One region of the Vibrio sp. J502 genome, then DNA from elsewhere that is predicted to be linked to it. Evidence: riboswitches for the same ligand, from Rfam matches in the RefSeq annotation. Region 1 holds a riboswitch; each other region holds the start of a gene.

Region 1 (7,997 bases):
GGGAGCGTTCTGTAAGCCGTTGAAGGTGTGTTGTAAAGCATGCTGGAGGTATCAGAAGTGCGAATGCTGACATGAGTAACGATAAGGGGGGTGAAAAACCTCCCCGCCGGAAGACCAAGGGTTCCTGTCCAACGTTAATCGGGGCAGGGTAAGTCGACCCCTAAGGCGAGGCTGAAAAGCGTAGTCGATGGGAAACGGGTTAATATTCCCGTACTGCTTATAATTGCGATGGGGGGACGGAGAAGGCTAGGTGGGCCAGGCGACGGTTGTCCTGGTTCAAGTGCGTAGGCTAAGAGACTAGGTAAATCCGGTTTCTTGTTAGGCTGAGACACGACGTCGAGCTGCTACGGCAGTGAAGTCATTGATGCCCTGCTTCCAGGAAAAGCCTCTAAGCTTCAGATTATAAGCAATCGTACCCCAAACCGACACAGGTGGTCGGGTAGAGAATACCAAGGCGCTTGAGAGAACTCGGGTGAAGGAACTAGGCAAAATGGTACCGTAACTTCGGGAGAAGGTACGCTCTTATTGGTGAAGTCCCTCGCGGATGGAGCTGACGAGAGTCGCAGATACCAGGTGGCTGCAACTGTTTATTAAAAACACAGCACTGTGCAAAATCGCAAGATGACGTATACGGTGTGACGCCTGCCCGGTGCCGGAAGGTTAATTGATGGGGTTAGACTTAGGTCGAAGCTCTTGATCGAAGCCCCGGTAAACGGCGGCCGTAACTATAACGGTCCTAAGGTAGCGAAATTCCTTGTCGGGTAAGTTCCGACCTGCACGAATGGCGTAATGATGGCCACGCTGTCTCCACCCGAGACTCAGTGAAATTGAAATCGCTGTGAAGATGCAGTGTACCCGCGGCTAGACGGAAAGACCCCGTGAACCTTTACTACAGCTTGGCACTGAACATTGAACCTACATGTGTAGGATAGGTGGGAGACTTAGAAGCGCAGTCGCTAGATTGCGTGGAGTCGACCTTGAAATACCACCCTTGTCGTTTTGATGTTCTAACGTAGGCCCCTCATCGGGGTTGCGGACAGTGCCTGGTGGGTAGTTTGACTGGGGCGGTCTCCTCCCAAAGAGTAACGGAGGAGCACGAAGGTGGGCTAATCACGGTTGGACATCGTGAGGTTAGTGCAATGGCATAAGCCCGCTTAACTGCGAGAATGACGGTTCGAGCAGGTACGAAAGTAGGTCATAGTGATCCGGTGGTTCTGAATGGAAGGGCCATCGCTCAACGGATAAAAGGTACTCCGGGGATAACAGGCTGATACCGCCCAAGAGTTCATATCGACGGCGGTGTTTGGCACCTCGATGTCGGCTCATCACATCCTGGGGCTGAAGTCGGTCCCAAGGGTATGGCTGTTCGCCATTTAAAGTGGTACGCGAGCTGGGTTTAGAACGTCGTGAGACAGTTCGGTCCCTATCTGCCGTGGGCGTTGGAAGATTGAAGGGGGCTGCTCCTAGTACGAGAGGACCGGAGTGGACGAACCGCTGGTGTTCGGGTTGTCATGCCAATGGCATTGCCCGGTAGCTAAGTTCGGAATTGATAAGCGCTGAAAGCATCTAAGCGCGAAGCGAGCCCTGAGATGAGTCTTCCCTGGCACTTTAAGTGTCCTAAAGGGTTGTTCGAGACTAGAACGTTGATAGGTTGGGTGTGTAAGCGCTGCGAGGCGTTGAGCTAACCAATACTAATTGCCCGTGAGGCTTAACCATACAACACCGAAGGGGTTTTGTGGGCTCAATGGAAGAACATTGAATGTGTGAATGAGAACGAAACAGCTTTCCGAATTAAGAAATTTTCTTGGCGACCATAGCGTTGTGGACCCACCTGATTCCATGCCGAACTCAGAAGTGAAACACAACAGCGCCGATGGTAGTGTGGGGTCTCCCCATGTGAGAGTAGGACATCGCCAGGCTTTGAATATTGTCTAACCAGACACGCTGCGGAGCGGTAGTTCAGTTGGTTAGAATACCGGCCTGTCACGCCGGGGGTCGCGGGTTCGAGTCCCGTCCGCTCCGCCACTTATTAAGTGCCTCAGCAGTCATGTTGAGGTTTTCTTCAATGAGTAAGATAAAGTTTTAGGGGTGTAGCTCCAACTGGCAGAGCAGCGGATTCCAAATCCGCGTGTTGGGAGTTCGAATCTCTCCACCCCTGCCATCTATCAAGCCTCCGCAGAAATGCTGAGGCTTTTTGCTATCTGTTCACTTCCTCTATAGATAGCAATCCGAAAAATTAACTAATTCCGTTTACCTCATCCCTTCGGCACATTTTTGTGGCCAGCTCTCTGTACTCAAGCTGTATCCAAGAAAGCGATCCCGAGCGTGAAATAGCCTTAATTAGATCATATTGTTACTTCAATTGGCATTAAGAGCGGTTTAGCTTATCCATTTACTCAGTAAGTGACGGATGTAACTTTTTAAAAGCACTAGATTATCAGCATAACTTTCCTTGATTATTTTAGTAATTAGGTTCGATTTATTATGCTTAGCGGTTAAAATAACGACGGTTACTTTTAGGAATTCGTTATGGGACAGCTGTCTATTTTAGGTTTTATTGCATTAGGTGGTGCATTTGGTGCGTGCGCTCGTTATTTGGTTACCGAGCTAAGTGTTCAGTTATTAGGGCGTGGATTCCCTTATGGAACGCTGATGGTCAACGTTGTCGGCTCATTTATTATGGGATTGTTGATCGCTGCTTTTGAGAGTGAATTACTTGCAACTGAGCCATGGCGCCAGATTATTGGTTTGGGTTTCTTGGGTGCATTAACCACATTTTCTACATTCTCAATGGATAATGTATTGCTGATGCAGCAAGGAGCCTTTCTGAAAATGGGTGTTAATGTCTTATTAAACGTGGTGCTAAGTATCTCAGCGGCTTGGATAGGTTTCCAGTTGTTGATGAAAAGTTAACGAAATTACAATTTCATCTTGGTTAATGGATAGTCTTTCCCTATAATCGTGATTCAACTTGTCGGAGTGCCATAAGGCTGAGACCGTATTTTCGGGATCCGTTGAACCTGATCAGGCTAATACCTGCGAAGGGAACAAGAGAATATAACCTGCTAGTGATCTATCTAGCGTTATGTCCTTAAGATCAAAATTCTATTTTGATCAACTCTTGTGCATTAATCCGTCAAGCATTTATCCCTAGTACAAAAAAGGAAGATGCTATGTCGAGTCGCAAACAAGCGAGACTGAAAGCCAAACAATTCATTGACACATTGTCTGTCGAACCCTACCCAAATTCCTCTAAAATCTATATTACTGGTTCACGTTCGGATATCCGCGTGCCAATGCGTGAGATTAAACTATCTGACAGCTTGGTCGGAGGCACAAAGTCCTCACAGATTTATCAACCGAATGAATCTATATGCGTTTATGACACTTCAGGTGTCTATACCGACCCATCTCATACTATCGACTTATATCAGGGTTTGCCTAAATTAAGGGATAAATGGATCGCTGATCGGGATGATACCGAGTGGCTTGATGAGGTCAGTTCTGCTTACACTAAAGAACGTTTATCTGATGATACATTGGACGAACTACGTTATGGGAACTTACCAGCTATACGCCGAGCAAAGAAAGGGAAGTGCGTTACTCAACTTCATTATGCGCGGCAAGGTGTTATCACACCCGAAATGGAATACATTGCCATTCGCGAAAATACGCGACGTGGAGAGTGTATGGATGCACAGCTGAGCCAGCAACATGCAGGGATTCATTTGGGGGCTAATCTACCAAAGCAAATAACTCCTGAGTTTGTGCGTCGTGAGGTTGCCGAAGGACGAGCCATTATCCCGTCGAATATTAACCATCCTGAATCAGAGCCGATGATCATTGGTCGTAATTTTCTCGTCAAAGTGAATGCGAATATCGGTAACTCATCTGTCTCTTCATCAATTGAAGAAGAGGTTGAAAAATTGGTATGGGCAACCCGCTGGGGTGGGGATACCGTGATGGATCTCTCTACTGGGCGCAATATTCACGAAACTCGAGAATGGATTTTGCGTAATAGCCCCGTACCGATTGGCACTGTGCCTATGTATCAAGCATTGGAAAAAGTAAATGGTATTGCGGAGGATTTATCATGGGAAGTAATGCGCGATACCTTACTTGAGCAAGCGGAGCAAGGTGTTGATTACTTTACAATTCATGCTGGTTTATTGCTTCGTTATGTGCCAATGACCGCGAAACGTGTTACTGGCATCGTTTCGCGTGGCGGCTCTATTATCGCTAAATGGTGTTTAGCCCATCATACCGAGAGTTTTCTTTACACTCATTTCCGTGAAATTTGTGAAATTTGCGCCAAGTATGACGTCGCCCTTTCCTTAGGGGATGGACTACGGCCAGGATCCATTGCCGATGCTAACGATGAAGCACAATTTGCAGAGCTGCGCACTTTAGGTGAATTGACCAAAATAGCGTGGGAATATGATGTACAGGTCATTATTGAAGGCCCTGGCCATATCCCCATGCATTTGATTAAAGAGAATATGGATGAACAATTAAAGCATTGCCATGAAGCGCCATTCTATACCTTGGGCCCATTAACTACCGATATTGCTCCGGGATATGATCACATCACTTCCGGCATTGGCGCTGCGATGATTGGCTGGTATGGTTGCGCGATGCTTTGCTATGTAACACCGAAAGAGCACCTTGGTTTACCAAACAAAGAAGATGTTAAAACGGGTTTAATTACTTATAAATTGGCAGCACATGCTGCAGACCTTGCGAAAGGGCACCCGGGAGCACAAGTGCGCGATAATGCGTTATCGAAAGCACGTTTTGAGTTTCGTTGGGAAGACCAATTTAATCTTGCATTAGACCCAGTTACGGCGCGTGCTTTTCACGATGAAACTCTTCCGCAAGAGTCTGGTAAAGTCGCGCATTTTTGCTCAATGTGCGGGCCGAAATTCTGCTCGATGAAAATCTCTCAAGAGGTTCGAGAGTATGCGCTAGATACCAAGCAAGTTGCTGCTGATGCGCTCATTTCCGTTACGCTGCTAGATGACCCGTTACAAGGCATGAGACAGAAATCGCAAGAGTTTAAAGCCTCAGGATCAGAGCTTTATCATCCTGCTGTTAGTCAACGGTCAGTCGTTAGCGAGGAGTAATTAGATGATTCAATTACTTATCCCCCGTGATGACATTGCGTTGACTGCTCAAGTACAACAGGTTTTGCTATTGGCCAAGCATCATGGTTTTGATATCGATGATATTTTTTTGGGTGCCAGCCCAACTTTATATTGTCAATTAGTAACGCCTTCATACTCATCTTTGATTGGCAGCGATTGCTTAGCCTCGTGCGAAGATGCGCTAAGTGTTTTAACTGATAAGCCCAATTTATTCTTGCAATACCAAGTCAATTTTTGCGCTCAAATGCCATTTGAGCACTCCCAGAAACGAGAAACTTGTTTGGTCAAGATAGGGCTTACAGCTGCTGACTCACACGACTATGTTGATGAGTGGTATCACGGAGAAGAGCTGCGTCGTATAAGATATTCTACGAATGCTCATGCTGCTGATGCAAAGAGTGAGCACTTTGCTTGGGTTCTATCATTGTTGTGTCTCGACTTTCCACTAGAGGATGCTTTAGTGGTTGCTCGCGCGGCAATGAGTGTTTCACGTGAAACATGGCCAACGGATAGCCGATATTTTCCTCAGCTACAACATTCAGTAGCTGGCATCTTTGCTGACGATAAACAAAATCATATCTATTTTCCAAAGATAGACAAAAATATTGGCCTTTACCCTGTTGTGGATAGCGCTGAGTGGGTCGAGCGGTTATTGAAGTTTGATGTAAAGACAATCCAACTGCGAATAAAAGATTCAACACATCCTGATCTCGAATCACAAATTATCGCCGCTATTGAGCTTGGACAAGCCTATCAAGCACAGGTTTTTATTAATGATCATTGGCAGCTTGCGATAAAGCATGGTGCTTTTGGCATTCATCTTGGACAAGAAGATCTCACCAATGCAGATTTAGCACAAATTGCTCAAGCTGGGATCTGTTTAGGCATTTCAACTCACGGCTATTATGAGATTCTGAACATCGCTTCACTAGATCCCAGCTATATCGCTTTGGGTCACATATTCCCAACCACCACCAAAATTATGCCCTCTAAGCCACAGGGGCTTGTTAGGTTGAAAATTTACCAGCTGCTAATTGAGAGTTTAAGTTGTGCCGCCAACTCAGATGAAGTTGTAAGTGCAAAAATACCCACAGTTGCAATTGGCGGAATTAACCTAGAGAACGCATTGCAAGTTTGGCAGTGCGATGTATCAGGCTTGGCCGTTGTACGTGCAGTAACAGAAGCAAAATCACCTCAGTTGGTCATTGATAGTTTCAATCGAATCATACAAAACCGATTACCAAGTAGTGCTGAGGAGGTATGTGATTATGCTTTCTGATGCGCAATTTATCCGTTATCAAAGACAACTTGCGCTCCCTGAAATAGGTGAGAATGGACAGCAATCTTTACTTGATAGCCGAGTGCTGGTTATTGGTTGTGGTGGTTTAGGGTCTGCGGCCGTTTTGTATTTGGCGAGTGCTGGTATTGGACAACTGGTAATAGTGGATGATGACCGAGTTGAAAGCAGCAACTTACCTCGGCAGGTGATCTACCGAGAGAGGCAAATTGGTCAAACCAAAGTCGATGCGATGGCAGAACAAATTAAAGCCATCAACGTTAATTGCAGAGTAAGAGCGATATCTAAACGCCTTATTGGTACTCAGCTCGAACTGGAAGTGCTGAATGCTGATGTCGTTCTTGACTGCACGGATAACATCCACAGCCGTCAGCAAATTAACCAGTTGTGCCGTAAACTAATTAAGCCATTGATTTCAGGTTCGGCTATTGGATGGAAGGGGCAAGTCATTGCTTTTGATCAACTGCCGTTGTCACCTTGTTATCACTGTTTAGTGCCTGATAGCGAACTGCCTGCCGCGCAGCGTTGTAATGAATTCGGTATTCTGGGGCCTGTCGTCGGAATCATCGGAACCCTGCAAGCTTTGCAAGCCATCATGATATTGACTCGACAGACGATGCGTAATGCTAACCAACTGACACTGTTTGATGCTCATTTGTTTCAATTCCAAACCTTAAATGTTGTTAAAGATCCTCAGTGTAAGGTGTGTGGGTACCCACAGACTGATCAGATGAAGGGAGAAGCCACATGTCAGATATAACGATCAAGATTAATCAGCAGTTTCATCAAGTTTCAGCGGGAACCAGTATTGCGGATCTCACCAAACTGCTTTCTATCGCTATTACCGGTTGTGTGTTTGCCCTGAATCAGAGCGTGGTGCCACGTAGTGCGTGGTCAACGACCCTATTAAGTGAAGGCGATCAAATATCGCTGTTTCAAGCCATTGCAGGAGGCTAAATGTTAACGATAGCGAATAAACAGTTTGAATCTCGCCTGTTCACTGGTACGGGGAAATTTGCCAACCGAGAGTTAATGACAAAAGCTATTGCCATATCTGGTTCACAAATGGCGACGATGGCATTAAAGCGAGTCGATCTTAACCAATTAAATGATGATATTTTAGCGCCACTTATCGAGTCAGGCGTCAATCTCTTACCCAATACATCGGGTGCGAAAAATGCGAATGATGCGATTTTTGCTGCCCATTTAGCGCGTGAAGCGTTATCGACATCTTGGCTGAAGCTAGAAATTCATCCCGATCCTAAGTATCTGATGCCTGACCCTATCGAAACGTTAAAGGCAGCGGAACAATTAGTGAAAGATGGATTTATCGTATTACCTTATTGCCATGCTGACCCCGTGTTGTGTAAGCGTTTAGAGGAAGTGGGGTGCGCGGCCGTAATGCCATTAGGTGCGCCAATTGGATCGAATAAGGGGCTGGTCTCACGAGATTTTTTAGAAATCATCATCAGCCAAGCTCGTGTCCCCGTGATTATTGATGCCGGTATTGGCGCGCCTTCGCATGCGGCTTTTGCGATGGAATTGGGCGCGGATGC
Region 2 (7,997 bases), 560 kb from region 1:
GGGACAGTCATATGCAACATCTGGTTTTTGTCTACGGCACATTACGCCGTGGTGAAAGTAATGCGCATCTGCTTGAGACAAGCGAAATATTAGGATCGTTCTACACGCCAGCTGACTATGCGCTGTATGATCTAGGTCCATATCCTGGCTTGGCTCAGGGACAGCAATCGATAGTCGGTGAGGTATATCGAGTGGATGAGCAGACACTAGCAAAACTCGATCTTTTAGAAGATATTCCCATCGAATATCGCCGTGAAACGATCGAAACCCCATTTGGCCGTGCGTGGATTTATCTCTATCAAGATCACAGCCGTCTTACTGCTGTGATTGATTCTGGAGACTGGTGCCAACGGGTGTAACGAACGGCGTTGAAAATGGAAATAAAAAAGCCACACAGCGTATTAGCAGGATGTGGCTTTTTATTTATAACGACACTTATACCCTTCCTACTTGAAGCTGCAGCAGTGTTGGCTACGTTCGTTCACCCCAATCACATAGTTTGCCTATGCTCATGGGGACTCACTCACTTGCCGCCTACCTGCAACTCCAAGTTGTTTGGGTATATAACTATCGTGACTGTTTAATGATGGTGACTACTTTTGAGCACGTTCAAATGAAGTCAGGATTTCAGCTCGCGCGGCAGCGGCATCTTCCCATCCATCGACTTTGACCCATTTGCCCGCTTCAAGCTCTTTATAGCGTTCAAAGAACTGTGTAATTTGCGCCTTCAGTAGTGCTGGCAGGTCATTTACGTCTTGAATGTGGTCGTACTCTTTGGTGAGCTTGGAGTGAGGAACCGCCACCACTTTGGCATCTTCACCAGACTCATCGGTCATCTTCAATACGCCAACTGGGCGGCAGCGAATCACCGAGCCTGGCATGAGCGGATAAGGCGTGGGCACCAACACATCGACAGGATCGCCATCGAGCGATAAGGTGTGATTCACATAACCGTAGTTGCATGGGTAGAACATAGGTGAAGACATGAAACGGTCCACAAATACCGCGCCAGATTCTTTGTCGACTTCGTATTTGATTGGGTCGGCGTTGGCTGGAATTTCAATCACCACGTAAATATCATCAGGCAGTGATTTTCCTGCCGGAACGTTGTTTAAGCTCATTTAGCATTTCCTTTTTCGTCGCTGGACTTGAATTGTTTTGGGTTGATTAACAGAACGTAAACGCTTGTGTTGCAACTTTAGCGGTAAATAGGAAACGGTGTAAACCGTAAAAAGAGAGTCTTGCCTCATATTTATCGATAAAAAAAGCGCCTAGAGTTAGGCGCTCATTGAGCTGATTTAATCGCGATTGAGTTCCAAGAACTCTTCCAATTTATGGACCATATTTTTTGAACCGCAGAAGAATGGCACACGTTGATGCAGTTCTGTCGGCTTAATATCCAACACGCGATTGACACCGTCAGAAGCAATACCGCCTGCTTGTTCAATCAAAAACGCCATAGGATTGCATTCATACAATAGACGCAGTTTGCCGTTTGGATGGCTTTGCGTGCTTGGGTATAGATAGATGCCACCTTTGAGCAGATTACGGTGAAAATCCGCCACTAGTGAACCAATGTAACGTGACGTGTAAGGGCGATTATCTTCAGGCACATTCTCTTGGCAGTATTTAATGTATTTTTTGACGCCGGTTGGGAAGCGGATGTAGTTACCTTCATTGATGGAGTAAATTTTACCATCATCGAAGGTCATCATATTGGGGTGTGAAAGATAGAAAGTGCCGAGTGACGGATCATAAGTAAAGCCATTCACGCCGTTGCCAGTGGTATACACCAACATGGTTGAAGAGCCGTAAATAACATAACCAGCCGCAACCTGTTTATTACCGGGTTGTAAGAAGTCTTCTTGTGTTGGTGGCGTGCCGACTGGCGATACGCGGCGATAAATAGAAAAAATCGTGCCGACAGAGACATTGACATCGATGTTGGATGAGCCGTCCAGCGGGTCCATCAACACCACGTATTTTGCATTTTTGTTGAGCTCTTTGCTGAACGCAACCGCTTCATCTTCTTCTTCACTGGCGACACCACACACTTGATCGCGCGCTTCAAGCGCCGCTTTAAATTTTTCGTTGGCGTACACATCGAGTTTTTGTTGTTCTTCGCCTTGAATATTATCCGTACCAACTGCACCGGTAATATCAGCAAGGCCTGCTTTGTTGATTTCTCTATTAACAATTTTTGCCGCAAGACGAATAGAGGACAACAGAGATGAAAGATCACCGCTTGCGTGGGGGAAGTCATGTTGTTTCTCAACAATAAACTCGCCAAGAGTGCGAATCTCAGACATGTTATTTCCTTAACATAGCTATATAGGGGGGAGTGATTGTTTCACAACGCATCCTCTTGTTGGGATGTCGGCCGAAACGAGGCACCCATTTGATAACGTTTGGGTAACACTGCGATTTTAGGGCTTAGATCTTTTTAATGGTAATGAAGTAACAGATTGAGATCTCAATTTGTTTGTCGACTTTTTAGAAGTTGCAAACATGCTCGCTTTTCTTAAATGGATGGTGATAATGGAGACAATCACTCACAACGCCATGTGCGAGGCTAGGATTTATGCATATTCACATTCTTGGGATTTGCGGTACGTTTATGGGCGGTGTTGCCGTTTTAGCGCGGCAATTAGGTCATAAAGTTACCGGCAGCGACGCCAACGTTTACCCTCCGATGAGTACGTTATTGGAGTCTCAAGGGATCGAGATTATCGAAGGCTTTGACCCTGCCCAATTAGAGTCCAAGCCTGATTTGGTGGTGATTGGCAACGCCATGAGTCGCGGCAATCCGTGTGTTGAATATGTGCTGAACCACAACTTGCGTTACACTTCTGGCCCGCAATGGTTGCAAGAGTTCCTGTTGCATGACCGCTGGGTCCTTGCGGTGGCTGGTACACACGGTAAAACCACCACGTCGAGCATGTTGGCGTGGATCTTAGAAGATTGCGGTTACCAACCGGGCTTTTTGGTGGGAGGCGTACTTGGCAACTTTGGTATTTCTGCGCGTTTGGGCGAAAGCATGTTTTTTGTGGTTGAAGCCGATGAATATGACAGCGCTTTTTCGATAAGCGTTCTAAGTTTGTCCATTATCACCCACGCACTTTAGTGTTGAACAACTTAGAGTTTGATCATGCGGACATTTTTGACGATCTTGAAGCGATTAAGCGCCAATTTCATCATCTAGTGCGTACTGTTCCGGGCAATGGTCGTATTTTTGCTCCGCAAAAAGAGCGCGCATTAGCGGATGTTCTCGCACGTGGCTGCTGGAGCGAAACTGAGTTTACCGGTGAGCAAGCGCAGTGGAAAGCTGAAAAAATTACGCGTGATGGTTCGCAATTTGATGTGTTCTTTGACAATGAACGCGTGGGGCGCGTGACTTGGGATTTGGTTGGCGATCATAATGTCGATAACGCCTTAATGGCGATTGGCGCGGCGCGTCACGTGGGTGTCACTCCGGATTTAGCCTGTCAAGCTTTGGGCAAATTTATCAATACCAAACGTCGTTTAGAGCTCAAAGGCGAAGTGAACGGTATTACGTTGTATGACGATTTTGCTCATCATCCAACGGCCATTGAACTTACTTTGGGCGGTTTACGTAACAAGGTAGGCGATCAGAAAATTATCGCGGTTTTAGAGCCTCGTTCTGCTACGATGAAGTTGGGCGTACATAAGCAAACTTTAGCGGCGTCATTACAGCAAGCCGATTCAGTTTATCTCTATCAGCCGAACAATCTTGCTTGGTCGGTGCAGGATGTGGCTGACCATGCTCACAACCAGCGCAAGTGAATGATGATATTGATGCTTTCGTCGCGCAAATTGCGCAGGAAGCCCAGCCGGGCGATCACATTTTGGTGATGAGCAATGGTGGCTTTGAAGGTATTCATAACAAGCTCCTACTTGCATTAAATCAAGCCATGTAATGCCAGCGACACAAACGAAATAGAGAGTTATGACAACACAACAGAAAGCCATCACTTTAGCCTTTACTGGCGCTTCAGGTGCTCCTTACGGACTTCGTCTGTTGGAGTGTTTATTGGCTGCAGATTACCGAGTGTATCTTTTGATCTCTTCGGCCGCGCGCGTTGTGCTTGCAACCGAGCACGGTTTGAAGTTGCCCAGTGGGAGTGAGGCAGCCAAAGCAGCGTTGGTGGAACATTTACACTGCGATGCCTCACAGCTTGTCGTGTGCGGCAAAGAAGAGTGGTTTTCACCAGTGGCTTCGGGCTCTGCCGCGCCAAAACAGATGGTGGTGTGCCATGTTCGGCAGGCAGCGTTGCGGCGATTGCCCATGGCATGTCCGATAATTTGATCGAACGTGCTGCCGATGTCGTGATGAAAGAGCGTGGCCAATTGGTGTTAGTGGTGCGCGAAACTCCGTTTTCCACCTTACATTTAGAAAACATGTTCAAGTTGTCGCAAATGGGCGTCACCATTATGCCCGCTGCCCCCGGTTTTTATCATCAGCCGCAGTCAATTGAAGACTTGGTCGATTTTATGGTGGCGCGTATTTTGGACCATTTAGGCGTTGAACAAGGGCTTGTGCCACGTTGGGGATATGACTCACGCCCAACGGTGTAGCTTATTGCGTTAATTCCAATTACAATCCACCTCACTCAACGGGGAGCAAATCATTCATCTCAATGAATGCTGCTGAGATCAAGCGTGAGCTTGGGACCCGTAAACCTGAACCAGATAATGCTGGCGTAGGAATTGGGTTAGGATCTCAGAATAGGAATAATGGAATATTCTCATCCTCCTCAAGCCTGTGCCGCTCAACCAAGGAGAGCGACCAGTTGAACACCACTCTTAATACCATTGCACTTGCCACCATCACCTCTTTTTCAGCGCATGCCGCTGACAATATCCTTACCGTTTATACCTATGACTCGTTCGCATCAGAATGGGGGCCCGGGACCGGCGATTGAAAAAGCATTCGAAGCACAATGCGCTTGCGATCTTCAGTTTGTGGCACTCGATGATGGGGTATCGATCCTAAACCGTTTGCGTCTTGAAGGTAATAACAGTAAAGCAGACATCGTACTCGGTTTAGATAACAACTTAATGGCCGAGGCAAAACAGACTGGCTTATTGGCAAATCATAATGTCGAGACGGGCCAAGTCACGCTACCCGGTGGTTGGAGTGATGAAACATTTGTTTCCTTATGATTACGGCTATTTTGCCTTTGTTTACAATAAAGAGAAATTAGCAAACCCACCCCAAAGCTTAAAAGAGTTGGTAGAAAAGCGCGATGATCTTAAAGTGATTTATCAAGATCCACGCACTTCAACACCCGGTCAAGGTTTGCTGCTGTGGATGAAATCTGTCTATGGTGAGAAAGCCAATTTAGCATGGCAACAGCTCGCCAATAAGACGGTGACAGTCACCAAAGGTTGGTCAGAAGCCTATGCGATGTTTCTAAAAGGTGAGTCCGATCTGGTGCTCTCTTACACCACCTCTCCAGCCTATCATTTGATTGCGGAAAATGACGCAAGTACGCGGCTGCCGATTTGCCGAAGGACACTACATGCAAATGGAAGTCGCTGCGAAGTAAAACACAGTGATAACGGCAAATTGGCCGATGAGTTCATGCACTTTATTTTAAGTGATCAATTTCAGTCGGTGATGCCAACCGGAAACTGGATGTATCCTGTGACGTCTGTCGCGCTACCGAAAGGTTTTGAAACGCTGGCTGTGCCACCAAAGGCGCTTACCTTTAGCGCACAAGAGGTGTCTGAGATGCGTAAAGCGTGGATCCGTGAGTGGCAAACCGCCTTAACGTTTTAAGGTGCGATAAAGTTTGAATGCTATTCCTAAAATAGGCATTGGGGTCGCGATGCTTGTCGCGACCTTTGTCATCAGTGCTTTGGCGGCGTTGCTGTTACAAGCACCCAGCTTAAATGTGATGCACGTATGGCAAGACCCGTATTATCGCCATGTCACTCAATTTAGTTTTTACCAAGCCAGCTTGTCGATGCTGCTCAGTGTTGGTTTCGCGTTCCTGTTGCTCACGCACTTTACCGTCGTCGATTTTGGGGACGTGCGCTGCTGATCAAATTGTTTGCAACGACCTTAGTGCTTCCGGTGCTGGTGGGCGTATTTGGTTTTGTTGGCCATTTATGGTAATAGCGGTCTGCTCGCCTCGCTGCTCGCGTGGTTTGATAGCAAACTGCCGTTTTCCATTTACGGATTAAACGGTATTTTACTGGCGCATCTGTTTTTTAATCTCCCGTATGCCAGCCGTTTATTGCTGCAAGCGTTAGAGTCGATTCCGGCAGAACAACATAAGTTATGCGCGCATCTTGGCATGAGTCATTGGCACAAATTTCGTTGGGTTGAATGGCCGCGTTTGCGTCAGCAGCTTCCTCATGTCTGTGGTTTGGTGTTTCATGCTCTGTTTTACCAGTTTTGCCACTGTGATGGCACTTGCGGCGGGCCTAAATCAACCACGATTGAGCTGGCGATTTATCAGGCGATCAATTTGATTTTGATTTACAAGCTGGTGCGCTGCTTGCGCTGTGGCAGATGCTGTTTATGCGGGCTGCTGTCTCTATCCATTTCACGTCTAGCGAAGCCATTAGCCATCACCACAGGGCGTCAAGCGAGTGATTATGTGGTTAGTCGAGACAATCGAAAAGCACAATGCTGGGACGGCGCATGGAGTCTTCCTTGCGTTGCTGTTAGTACTTCCGCCGCTGGTGATGGTCATCTGAGTGGTTTAAATTCGCAGCTTTTTCACGTCTTGAGTGATGAGCAATTCTGGCGTGCGCTTTGGGCTTCACTACAAGTGGCGTTATTGGCAAGCGTGGTTGCTGTTTCGGCTGGGGTTGCCATACTCATCACGACTCGCGCTTTGCGCCTGCAGCAGCACAACCGTAAGGCGGACCAACTAGAGTTGATTGGCGCGATTATTTTGGTCACGCCAGGGCTTGTTATCAGCACCGGGGCTTTTTCTGTTGCTGCGTATCTGGACCGATGCATTTAGCCTAGCGTATTGGGTGGTTTTTTTCGTCAATGGCTTAATGCATTGCCGTATGTGTTGAAAACATTGGCGCAACCTATGCTGCATATCGCGCAGCAATATCAATGGTTATGTGCCAGCCTTGGCATTAAAGGGTGGCAGCGTTTGCAAGTGATTGAGCTGCGTGCGTTGCGTAAACCCTTAGCGCATGCCTTTGCGATCAGCTTTTGCTCTCAATGGGGGATTTAAGTGCGATTGCTCTATTTGGTAGCCAAGAGTTTAGAACCTTACCGCTTTACCTGTTCCAACTGCTGGGCAGTTACCAAATGCAGGCGGCGGCGGTGGTTTCTCTTACGCTGTTGCTACTCAGTGTGGGGTGTTTTGCCCTCATTGAGCGGTTATTTCATTCACATTCAAAGGTAAAGCAATGTTAGAACTCAAGGCCGTGCACTATGAGTATCAACAGAGTGGTTTGAATTTTCGCTTTCTGTACCGCGAGGGGGCGATTCTCTCTTTGATGGGGCCAAGCGGAGCGGGCAAGTCGACTTTACTGAGCTTAGTTGCGGGCTTTATTGCACCGAAAAGCGGCGATATCCAAGTACAAGGGCAATCCTTACTTGGGCAAGAGCCACACTTGCGTCCTTTTTCGATGCTGTTTCAAGAGCACAATCTTTTTGCCCATCTTCACTGTGCGTGAAAATATTAGCCTTGGGTTACATCCGGGGCTGAAATTAACCACTTCGCAAAAGGCGTTAGTTGAGTGCGCCGCGCAGCAAGTGGGTTTGGCAGCGCTACTTGATCGCTTGCCTGAGCAGCTCTCAGGGGGGCAGCGTCAACGAGTTGCTCTGGCGCGCTGTTTTGTACAACCACATCCTATCTGGCTGCTGGATGAGCCCTTTTCCGCCTTGGATCCGCTACTCAGAGAAGAGATGCTGCTTTTGGTTAAGCAGTTAGCCGCAGAAAGAGCGATCACTGTTGTGATGGTGACGCACCATATTAGTGATGCCAAAGCGATTGCGA
Region 3 (7,997 bases), 470 kb from region 1:
ACGCCAGCTGACTATGCGCTGTATGATCTAGGTCCATATCCTGGCTTGGCTCAGGGACAGCAATCGATAGTCGGTGAGGTATATCGAGTGGATGAGCAGACACTAGCAAACTCGATCTTTTAGAAGATATTCCCATCGAATATCGCCGTGAAACGATCGAAACCCCATTTGGCCGTGCGTGGATTTATCTCTATCAAGATCACAGCCGTCTTACTGCTGTGATTGATTCTGGAGACTGGTGCCAACGGGTGTAACCGAACGGCGTTGAAAATGGAAATAAAAAAGCCACACAGCGTATTAGCAGGATGTGGCTTTTTATTATAACGACACTTATACCCTTCCTACTTGAAGCTGCAGCAGTGTTGGCTACGTTCGTTCACCCCAATCACATAGTTTGCCTATGCTCATGGGGACTCACTCACTTGCGCCTACCTGCATCTCCAAGTTGTTTGGGTATATAACTATCGTGACTGTTTAATGATGGTGACTACTTTTGAGCACGTTCAAATGAAGTCAGATTTCATGCTCGCGCGGCAGCGGCATCTTCCCATCCATCGACTTTGACCCATTTGCCCGCTTCAAGCTCTTTATAGCGTTCAAAGAACTGTGTAATTTGCGCCTTCAGTAGTGCTGGCAGGTCATTTACGTCTTGAATGTGGTCGTACTCTTTGGTGAGCTTGGAGTGAGGAACCGCCACCACTTTGGCATCTTCACCAGACTCATCGGTCATCTTCAATACGCCAACTGGGCGGCAGCGAATCACCGAGCCTGGCATGAGCGGATAAGGCGTGGGCACCAACACATCGACAGGATCGCCATCGAGCGATAAGGTGTGATTCACATAACCGTAGTTGCATGGGTAGAACATAGGTGAAGACATGAAACGGTCCACAAATACCGCGCCAGATTCTTTGTCGACTTCGTATTTGATTGGGTCGGCGTTGGCTGGAATTTCAATCACCACGTAAATATCATCAGGCAGTGATTTTCCTGCCGGAACGTTGTTTAAGCTCATTTAGCATTTCCTTTTTCGTCGCTGGACTTGAATTGTTTTGGGTTGATTAACAGAACGTAAACGCTTGTGTTGCAACTTTAGCGGTAAATAGGAAACGGTGTAAACCGTAAAAAGAGAGTCTTGCCTCATATTTATCGATAAAAAAAGCGCCTAGAGTTAGGCGCTCATTGAGCTGATTTAATCGCGATTGAGTTCCAAGAACTCTTCCAATTTATGGACCATATTTTTTGAACCGCAGAAGAATGGCACACGTTGATGCAGTTCTGTCGGCTTAATATCCAACACGCGATTGACACCGTCAGAAGCAATACCGCCTGCTTGTTCAATCAAAAACGCCATAGGATTGCATTCATACAATAGACGCAGTTTGCCGTTTGGATGGCTTTGCGTGCTTGGGTATAGATAGATGCCACCTTTGAGCAGATTACGGTGAAAATCCGCCACTAGTGAACCAATGTAACGTGACGTGTAAGGGCGATTATCTTCAGGCACATTCTCTTGGCAGTATTTAATGTATTTTTTGACGCCGGTTGGGAAGCGGATGTAGTTACCTTCATTGATGGAGTAAATTTTACCATCATCGAAGGTCATCATATTGGGGTGTGAAAGATAGAAAGTGCCGAGTGACGGATCATAAGTAAAGCCATTCACGCCGTTGCCAGTGGTATACACCAACATGGTTGAAGAGCCGTAAATAACATAACCAGCCGCAACCTGTTTATTACCGGGTTGTAAGAAGTCTTCTTGTGTTGGTGGCGTGCCGACTGGCGATACGCGGCGATAAATAGAAAAAATCGTGCCGACAGAGACATTGACATCGATGTTGGATGAGCCGTCCAGCGGGTCCATCAACACCACGTATTTTGCATTTTTGTTGAGCTCTTTGCTGAACGCAACCGCTTCATCTTCTTCTTCACTGGCGACACCACACACTTGATCGCGCGCTTCAAGCGCCGCTTTAAATTTTTCGTTGGCGTACACATCGAGTTTTTGTTGTTCTTCGCCTTGAATATTATCCGTACCAACTGCACCGGTAATATCAGCAAGGCCTGCTTTGTTGATTTCTCTATTAACAATTTTTGCCGCAAGACGAATAGAGGACAACAGAGATGAAAGATCACCGCTTGCGTGGGGGAAGTCATGTTGTTTCTCAACAATAAACTCGCCAAGAGTGCGAATCTCAGACATGTTATTTCCTTAACATAGCTATATAGGGGGGAGTGATTGTTTCACAACGCATCCTCTTGTTGGGATGTCGGCCGAAACGAGGCACCCATTTGATAACGTTTGGGTAACACTGCGATTTTAGGGCTTAGATCTTTTTAATGGTAATGAAGTAACAGATTGAGATCTCAATTTGTTTGTCGACTTTTTAGAAGTTGCAAACATGCTCGCTTTTCTTAAATGGATGGTGATAATGGAGACAATCACTCACAACGCCATGTGCGAGGCTAGGATTTATGCATATTCACATTCTTGGGATTTGCGGTACGTTTATGGGCGGTGTTGCCGTTTTAGCGCGGCAATTAGGTCATAAAGTTACCGGCAGCGACGCCAACGTTTACCCTCCGATGAGTACGTTATTGGAGTCTCAAGGGATCGAGATTATCGAAGGCTTTGACCCTGCCCAATTAGAGTCCAAGCCTGATTTGGTGGTGATTGGCAACGCCATGAGTCGCGGCAATCCGTGTGTTGAATATGTGCTGAACCACAACTTGCGTTACACTTCTGGCCCGCAATGGTTGCAAGAGTTCCTGTTGCATGACCGCTGGGTCCTTGCGGTGGCTGGTACACACGGTAAAACCACCACGTCGAGCATGTTGGCGTGGATCTTAGAAGATTGCGGTTACCAACCGGGCTTTTTGGTGGGAGGCGTACTTGGCAACTTTGGTATTTCTGCGCGTTTGGGCGAAAGCATGTTTTTTGTGGTTGAAGCCGATGAATATGACAGCGCTTTTTTCGATAAGCGTTCTAAGTTTGTCCATTATCACCCACGCACTTTAGTGTTGAACAACTTAGAGTTTGATCATGCGGACATTTTTGACGATCTTGAAGCGATTAAGCGCCAATTTCATCATCTAGTGCGTACTGTTCCGGGCAATGGTCGTATTTTTGCTCCGCAAAAAGAGCGCGCATTAGCGGATGTTCTCGCACGTGGCTGCTGGAGCGAAACTGAGTTTACCGGTGAGCAAGCGCAGTGGAAAGCTGAAAAAATTACGCGTGATGGTTCGCAATTTGATGTGTTCTTTGACAATGAACGCGTGGGGCGCGTGACTTGGGATTTGGTTGGCGATCATAATGTCGATAACGCCTTAATGGCGATTGGCGCGGCGCGTCACGTGGGTGTCACTCCGGATTTAGCCTGTCAAGCTTTGGGCAAATTTATCAATACCAAACGTCGTTTAGAGCTCAAAGGCGAAGTGAACGGTATTACGTTGTATGACGATTTTGCTCATCATCCAACGGCCATTGAACTTACTTTGGGCGGTTTACGTAACAAGGTAGGCGATCAGAAAATTATCGCGGTTTTAGAGCCTCGTTCTGCTACGATGAAGTTGGGCGTACATAAGCAAACTTTAGCGGCGTCATTACAGCAAGCCGATTCAGTTTATCTCTATCAGCCGAACAATCTTGCTTGGTCGGTGCAGGATGTGGCTGACCAATGCTCACAACCAGCGCAAGTGAATGATGATATTGATGCTTTCGTCGCGCAAATTGCGCAGGAAGCCCAGCCGGGCGATCACATTTTGGTGATGAGCAATGGTGGCTTTGAAGGTATTCATAACAAGCTCCTACTTGCATTAAATCAAGCCATGTAATGCCAGCGACACAAACGAAATAGAGAGTTATGACAACACAACAGAAAGCCATCACTTTAGCCTTTACTGGCGCTTCAGGTGCTCCTTACGGACTTCGTCTGTTGGAGTGTTTATTGGCTGCAGATTACCGAGTGTATCTTTTGATCTCTTCGGCCGCGCGCGTTGTGCTTGCAACCGAGCACGGTTTGAAGTTGCCCAGTGGGAGTGAGGCAGCCAAAGCAGCGTTGGTGGAACATTTACACTGCGATGCCTCACAGCTTGTCGTGTGCGGCAAAGAAGAGTGGTTTTCACCAGTGGCTTCGGGCTCTGCCGCGCCAAAACAGATGGTGGTGTGCCCATGTTCGGCAGGCAGCGTTGCGGCGATTGCCCATGGCATGTCCGATAATTTGATCGAACGTGCTGCCGATGTCGTGATGAAAGAGCGTGGCCAATTGGTGTTAGTGGTGCGCGAAACTCCGTTTTCCACCTTACATTTAGAAAACATGTTCAAGTTGTCGCAAATGGGCGTCACCATTATGCCCGCTGCCCCGGTTTTTATCATCAGCCGCAGTCAATTGAAGACTTGGTCGATTTTATGGTGGCGCGTATTTTGGACCATTTAGGCGTTGAACAAGGGCTTGTGCCACGTTGGGGATATGACTCACGCCCAACGGTGTAGCTTATTGCGTTAATTCCAATTACAATCCACCTCACTCAACGGGGAGCAAATCATTCATCTCAATGAATGCTGCTGAGATCAAGCGTGAGCTTGGGACCCGTAAACCTGAACCAGATAATGCTGGCGTAGGAATTGGGTTAGGATCTCAGAATAGGAATAATGGAATATTCTCATCCTCCTCAAGCCTGTGCCGCTCAACCAAGGAGAGCGACCAGTTGAACACCACTCTTAATACCATTGCACTTGCCACCATCACCTCTTTTTCAGCGCATGCCGCTGACAATATCCTTACCGTTTATACCTATGACTCGTTCGCATCAGAATGGGGCCCGGGACCGGCGATTGAAAAAGCATTCGAAGCACAATGCGCTTGCGATCTTCAGTTTGTGGCACTCGATGATGGGGTATCGATCCTAAACCGTTTGCGTCTTGAAGGTAATAACAGTAAAGCAGACATCGTACTCGGTTTAGATAACAACTTAATGGCCGAGGCAAAACAGACTGGCTTATTGGCAAATCATAATGTCGAGACGGGCCAAGTCACGCTACCCGGTGGTTGGAGTGATGAAACATTTGTTCCTTATGATTACGGCTATTTTGCCTTTGTTTACAATAAAGAGAAATTAGCAAACCCACCCCAAAGCTTAAAAGAGTTGGTAGAAAAGCGCGATGATCTTAAAGTGATTTATCAAGATCCACGCACTTCAACACCCGGTCAAGGTTTGCTGCTGTGGATGAAATCTGTCTATGGTGAGAAAGCCAATTTAGCATGGCAACAGCTCGCCAATAAGACGGTGACAGTCACCAAAGGTTGGTCAGAAGCCTATGCGATGTTTCTAAAAGGTGAGTCCGATCTGGTGCTCTCTTACACCACCTCTCCAGCCTATCATTTGATTGCGGAAAATGACGCCAAGTACGCGGCTGCCGATTTTGCCGAAGGACACTACATGCAAATGGAAGTCGCTGCGAAAGTAAAACACAGTGATAACGGCAAATTGGCCGATGAGTTCATGCACTTTATTTTAAGTGATCAATTTCAGTCGGTGATGCCAACCGGAAACTGGATGTATCCTGTGACGTCTGTCGCGCTACCGAAAGGTTTTGAAACGCTGGCTGTGCCACCAAAGGCGCTTACCTTTAGCGCACAAGAGGTGTCTGAGATGCGTAAAGCGTGGATCCGTGAGTGGCAAACCGCCTTAACGTTTTAAGGTGCGATAAAGTTTGAATGCTATTCCTAAAATAGGCATTGGGGTCGCGATGCTTGTCGCGACCTTTGTCATCAGTGCTTTGGCGGCGTTGCTGTTACAAGCACCCAGCTTAAATGTGATGCACGTATGGCAAGACCCGTATTATCGCCATGTCACTCAATTTAGTTTTTACCAAGCCAGCTTGTCGATGCTGCTCAGTGTTGGTTTCGCGGTTCCTGTTGCTCACGCACTTTACCGTCGTCGATTTTGGGGACGTGCGCTGCTGATCAAATTGTTTGCAACGACCTTAGTGCTTCCGGTGCTGGTGGGCGTATTTGGTTTGTTGGCCATTTATGGTAATAGCGGTCTGCTCGCCTCGCTGCTCGCGTGGTTTGATAGCAAACTGCCGTTTTCCATTTACGGATTAAACGGTATTTTACTGGCGCATCTGTTTTTTAATCTCCCGTATGCCAGCCGTTTATTGCTGCAAGCGTTAGAGTCGATTCCGGCAGAACAACATAAGTTATGCGCGCATCTTGGCATGAGTCATTGGCACAAATTTCGTTGGGTTGAATGGCCGCGTTTGCGTCAGCAGCTTCCTCATGTCTGTGGTTTGGTGTTCATGCTCTGTTTTACCAGTTTTGCCACTGTGATGGCACTTGGCGGCGGGCCTAAATCAACCACGATTGAGCTGGCGATTTATCAGGCGATCAAATTTGATTTTGATTTACAAGCTGGTGCGCTGCTTGCGCTGTGGCAGATGCTGTTATGCGGGCTGCTGTCTCTATCCATTTCACGTCTAGCGAAGCCATTAGCCATCACCACAGGGCGTCAAGCGAGTGATTATGTGGTTAGTCGAGACAATCGAAAAGCACAATGCTGGGACGGCGCATGGATCTTCCTTGCGTTGCTGTTAGTACTTCCGCCGCTGGTGATGGTCATCTTGAGTGGTTTAAATTCGCAGCTTTTTCACGTCTTGAGTGATGAGCAATTCTGGCGTGCGCTTTGGGCTTCACTACAAGTGGCGTTATTGGCAAGCGTGGTTGCTGTTTCGGCTGGGGTTGCCATACTCATCACGACTCGCGCTTTGCGCCTGCAGCAGCACAACCGTAAGGCGGACCAACTAGAGTTGATTGGCGCGATTATTTTGGTCACGCCAGGGCTTGTTATCAGCACCGGGCTTTTTCTGTTGCTGCGTATCTGGACCGATGCATTTAGCCTAGCGTATTGGGTGGTTTTTTTCGTCAATGGCTTAATGGCATTGCCGTATGTGTTGAAAACATTGGCGCAACCTATGCTGCATATCGCGCAGCAATATCAATGGTTATGTGCCAGCCTTGGCATTAAAGGGTGGCAGCGTTTGCAAGTGATTGAGCTGCGTGCGTTGCGTAAACCCTTAGCGCATGCCTTTGCGATCAGCTTTTTGCTCTCAATGGGGGATTTAAGTGCGATTGCTCTATTTGGTAGCCAAGAGTTTAGAACCTTACCGCTTTACCTGTTCCAACTGCTGGGCAGTTACCAAATGCAGGCGGCGGCGGTGGTTTCTCTTACGCTGTTGCTACTCAGTGTGGGGTGTTTTGCCCTCATTGAGCGGTTATTTCATTCACATTCAAAGGTAAAGCAATGTTAGAACTCAAGGCCGTGCACTATGAGTATCAACAGGAGTGGTTTGAATTTTCGCTTTCTGTACCGCGAGGGGCGATTCTCTCTTTGATGGGGCCAAGCGGAGCGGGCAAGTCGACTTTACTGAGCTTAGTTGCGGGCTTTATTGCACCGAAAAGCGGCGATATCCAAGTACAAGGGCAATCCTTACTTGGGCAAGAGCCACACTTGCGTCCTTTTTCGATGCTGTTTCAAGAGCACAATCTTTTTGCCCATCTCACTGTGCGTGAAAATATTAGCCTTGGGTTACATCCGGGGCTGAAATTAACCACTTCGCAAAAGGCGTTAGTTGAGTGCGCCGCGCAGCAAGTGGGTTTGGCAGCGCTACTTGATCGCTTGCCTGAGCAGCTCTCAGGGGGGCAGCGTCAACGAGTTGCTCTGGCGCGCTGTTTTGTACAACCACATCCTATCTGGCTGCTGGATGAGCCCTTTTCCGCCTTGGATCCGCTACTCAGAGAAGAGATGCTGCTTTTGGTTAAGCAGTTAGCCGCAGAAAGAGCGATCACTGTTGTGATGGTGACGCACCATATTAGTGATGCCAAAGCGATTGCGAGCCATTTTGCGTTTATGGCTCAAGGACATGTGTTAGTGAGTGATCGCATTGAGGCACTTTCCGCGCAACACGCAGACGCGCAGCTCAGTGATTTTGTGCGTGC

The links. Region 1 has a riboswitch for thiamine pyrophosphate ahead of thiC (phosphomethylpyrimidine synthase ThiC). Riboswitches for the same ligand answer to the same signal wherever they lie in the genome.
Region 2: it holds a riboswitch for thiamine pyrophosphate, as region 1 does, so the genes downstream of both, N5E84_RS15740 (thiamine ABC transporter substrate-binding protein) here and thiC (phosphomethylpyrimidine synthase ThiC) in region 1, are expected to answer to the same signal.
Region 3: it holds a riboswitch for thiamine pyrophosphate, as region 1 does, so the genes downstream of both, thiB (thiamine ABC transporter substrate binding subunit) here and thiC (phosphomethylpyrimidine synthase ThiC) in region 1, are expected to answer to the same signal.

What each region holds. Positions count from the first base shown of each region.
Region 1 is NZ_CP104554.1:2,786,284-2,794,280, reverse strand. It holds rRNA gene N5E84_RS13045 (23S ribosomal RNA) at 1-1,716, shown strand, start outside; rRNA gene rrf (5S ribosomal RNA) at 1,804-1,919, shown strand; tRNA gene N5E84_RS13035 (tRNA-Asp) at 1,949-2,025, shown strand; tRNA gene N5E84_RS13030 (tRNA-Trp) at 2,085-2,161, shown strand; gene crcB (fluoride efflux transporter CrcB) at 2,530-2,913, shown strand; TPP riboswitch at 2,966-3,064, shown strand; gene thiC (phosphomethylpyrimidine synthase ThiC) at 3,174-5,123, shown strand; gene thiE (thiamine phosphate synthase) at 5,128-6,423, shown strand; gene N5E84_RS13010 (HesA/MoeB/ThiF family protein) at 6,413-7,201, shown strand; gene thiS (sulfur carrier protein ThiS) at 7,189-7,398, shown strand; gene N5E84_RS13000 (thiazole synthase) at 7,399-7,997, shown strand, end outside.
Region 2 is NZ_CP104554.1:3,344,355-3,352,351, forward strand. It holds gene N5E84_RS15710 (translocation/assembly module TamB domain-containing protein) at 1-1, shown strand, start outside; gene N5E84_RS15715 (gamma-glutamylcyclotransferase) at 12-359, shown strand; gene ppa (inorganic diphosphatase) at 594-1,121, opposite strand; gene fbp (class 1 fructose-bisphosphatase) at 1,299-2,309, opposite strand; partial or broken gene mpl (UDP-N-acetylmuramate:L-alanyl-gamma-D-glutamyl-meso-diaminopimelate ligase) at 2,582-3,938, shown strand; partial or broken gene N5E84_RS15735 (flavin prenyltransferase UbiX) at 3,968-4,596, shown strand; TPP riboswitch at 4,626-4,745, shown strand; gene N5E84_RS15740 (thiamine ABC transporter substrate-binding protein) at 4,900-5,184, shown strand; gene N5E84_RS15745 (thiamine ABC transporter substrate binding subunit) at 5,162-5,803, shown strand; partial or broken gene N5E84_RS21460 (ABC transporter permease subunit) at 5,853-6,600, shown strand; partial or broken gene N5E84_RS21465 (ABC transporter permease subunit) at 6,694-7,411, shown strand; partial or broken gene thiQ (thiamine ABC transporter ATP-binding protein) at 7,405-7,997, shown strand, end outside.
Region 3 is NZ_CP104554.1:3,258,537-3,266,533, forward strand. It holds partial or broken gene N5E84_RS15255 (gamma-glutamylcyclotransferase) at 1-254, shown strand, start outside; gene ppa (inorganic diphosphatase) at 521-1,015, opposite strand; gene fbp (class 1 fructose-bisphosphatase) at 1,193-2,203, opposite strand; gene mpl (UDP-N-acetylmuramate:L-alanyl-gamma-D-glutamyl-meso-diaminopimelate ligase) at 2,476-3,834, shown strand; partial or broken gene N5E84_RS15275 (flavin prenyltransferase UbiX) at 3,864-4,492, shown strand; TPP riboswitch at 4,522-4,641, shown strand; gene thiB (thiamine ABC transporter substrate binding subunit) at 4,708-5,700, shown strand; gene thiP (thiamine/thiamine pyrophosphate ABC transporter permease ThiP) at 5,714-7,309, shown strand; gene thiQ (thiamine ABC transporter ATP-binding protein) at 7,303-7,997, shown strand, end outside.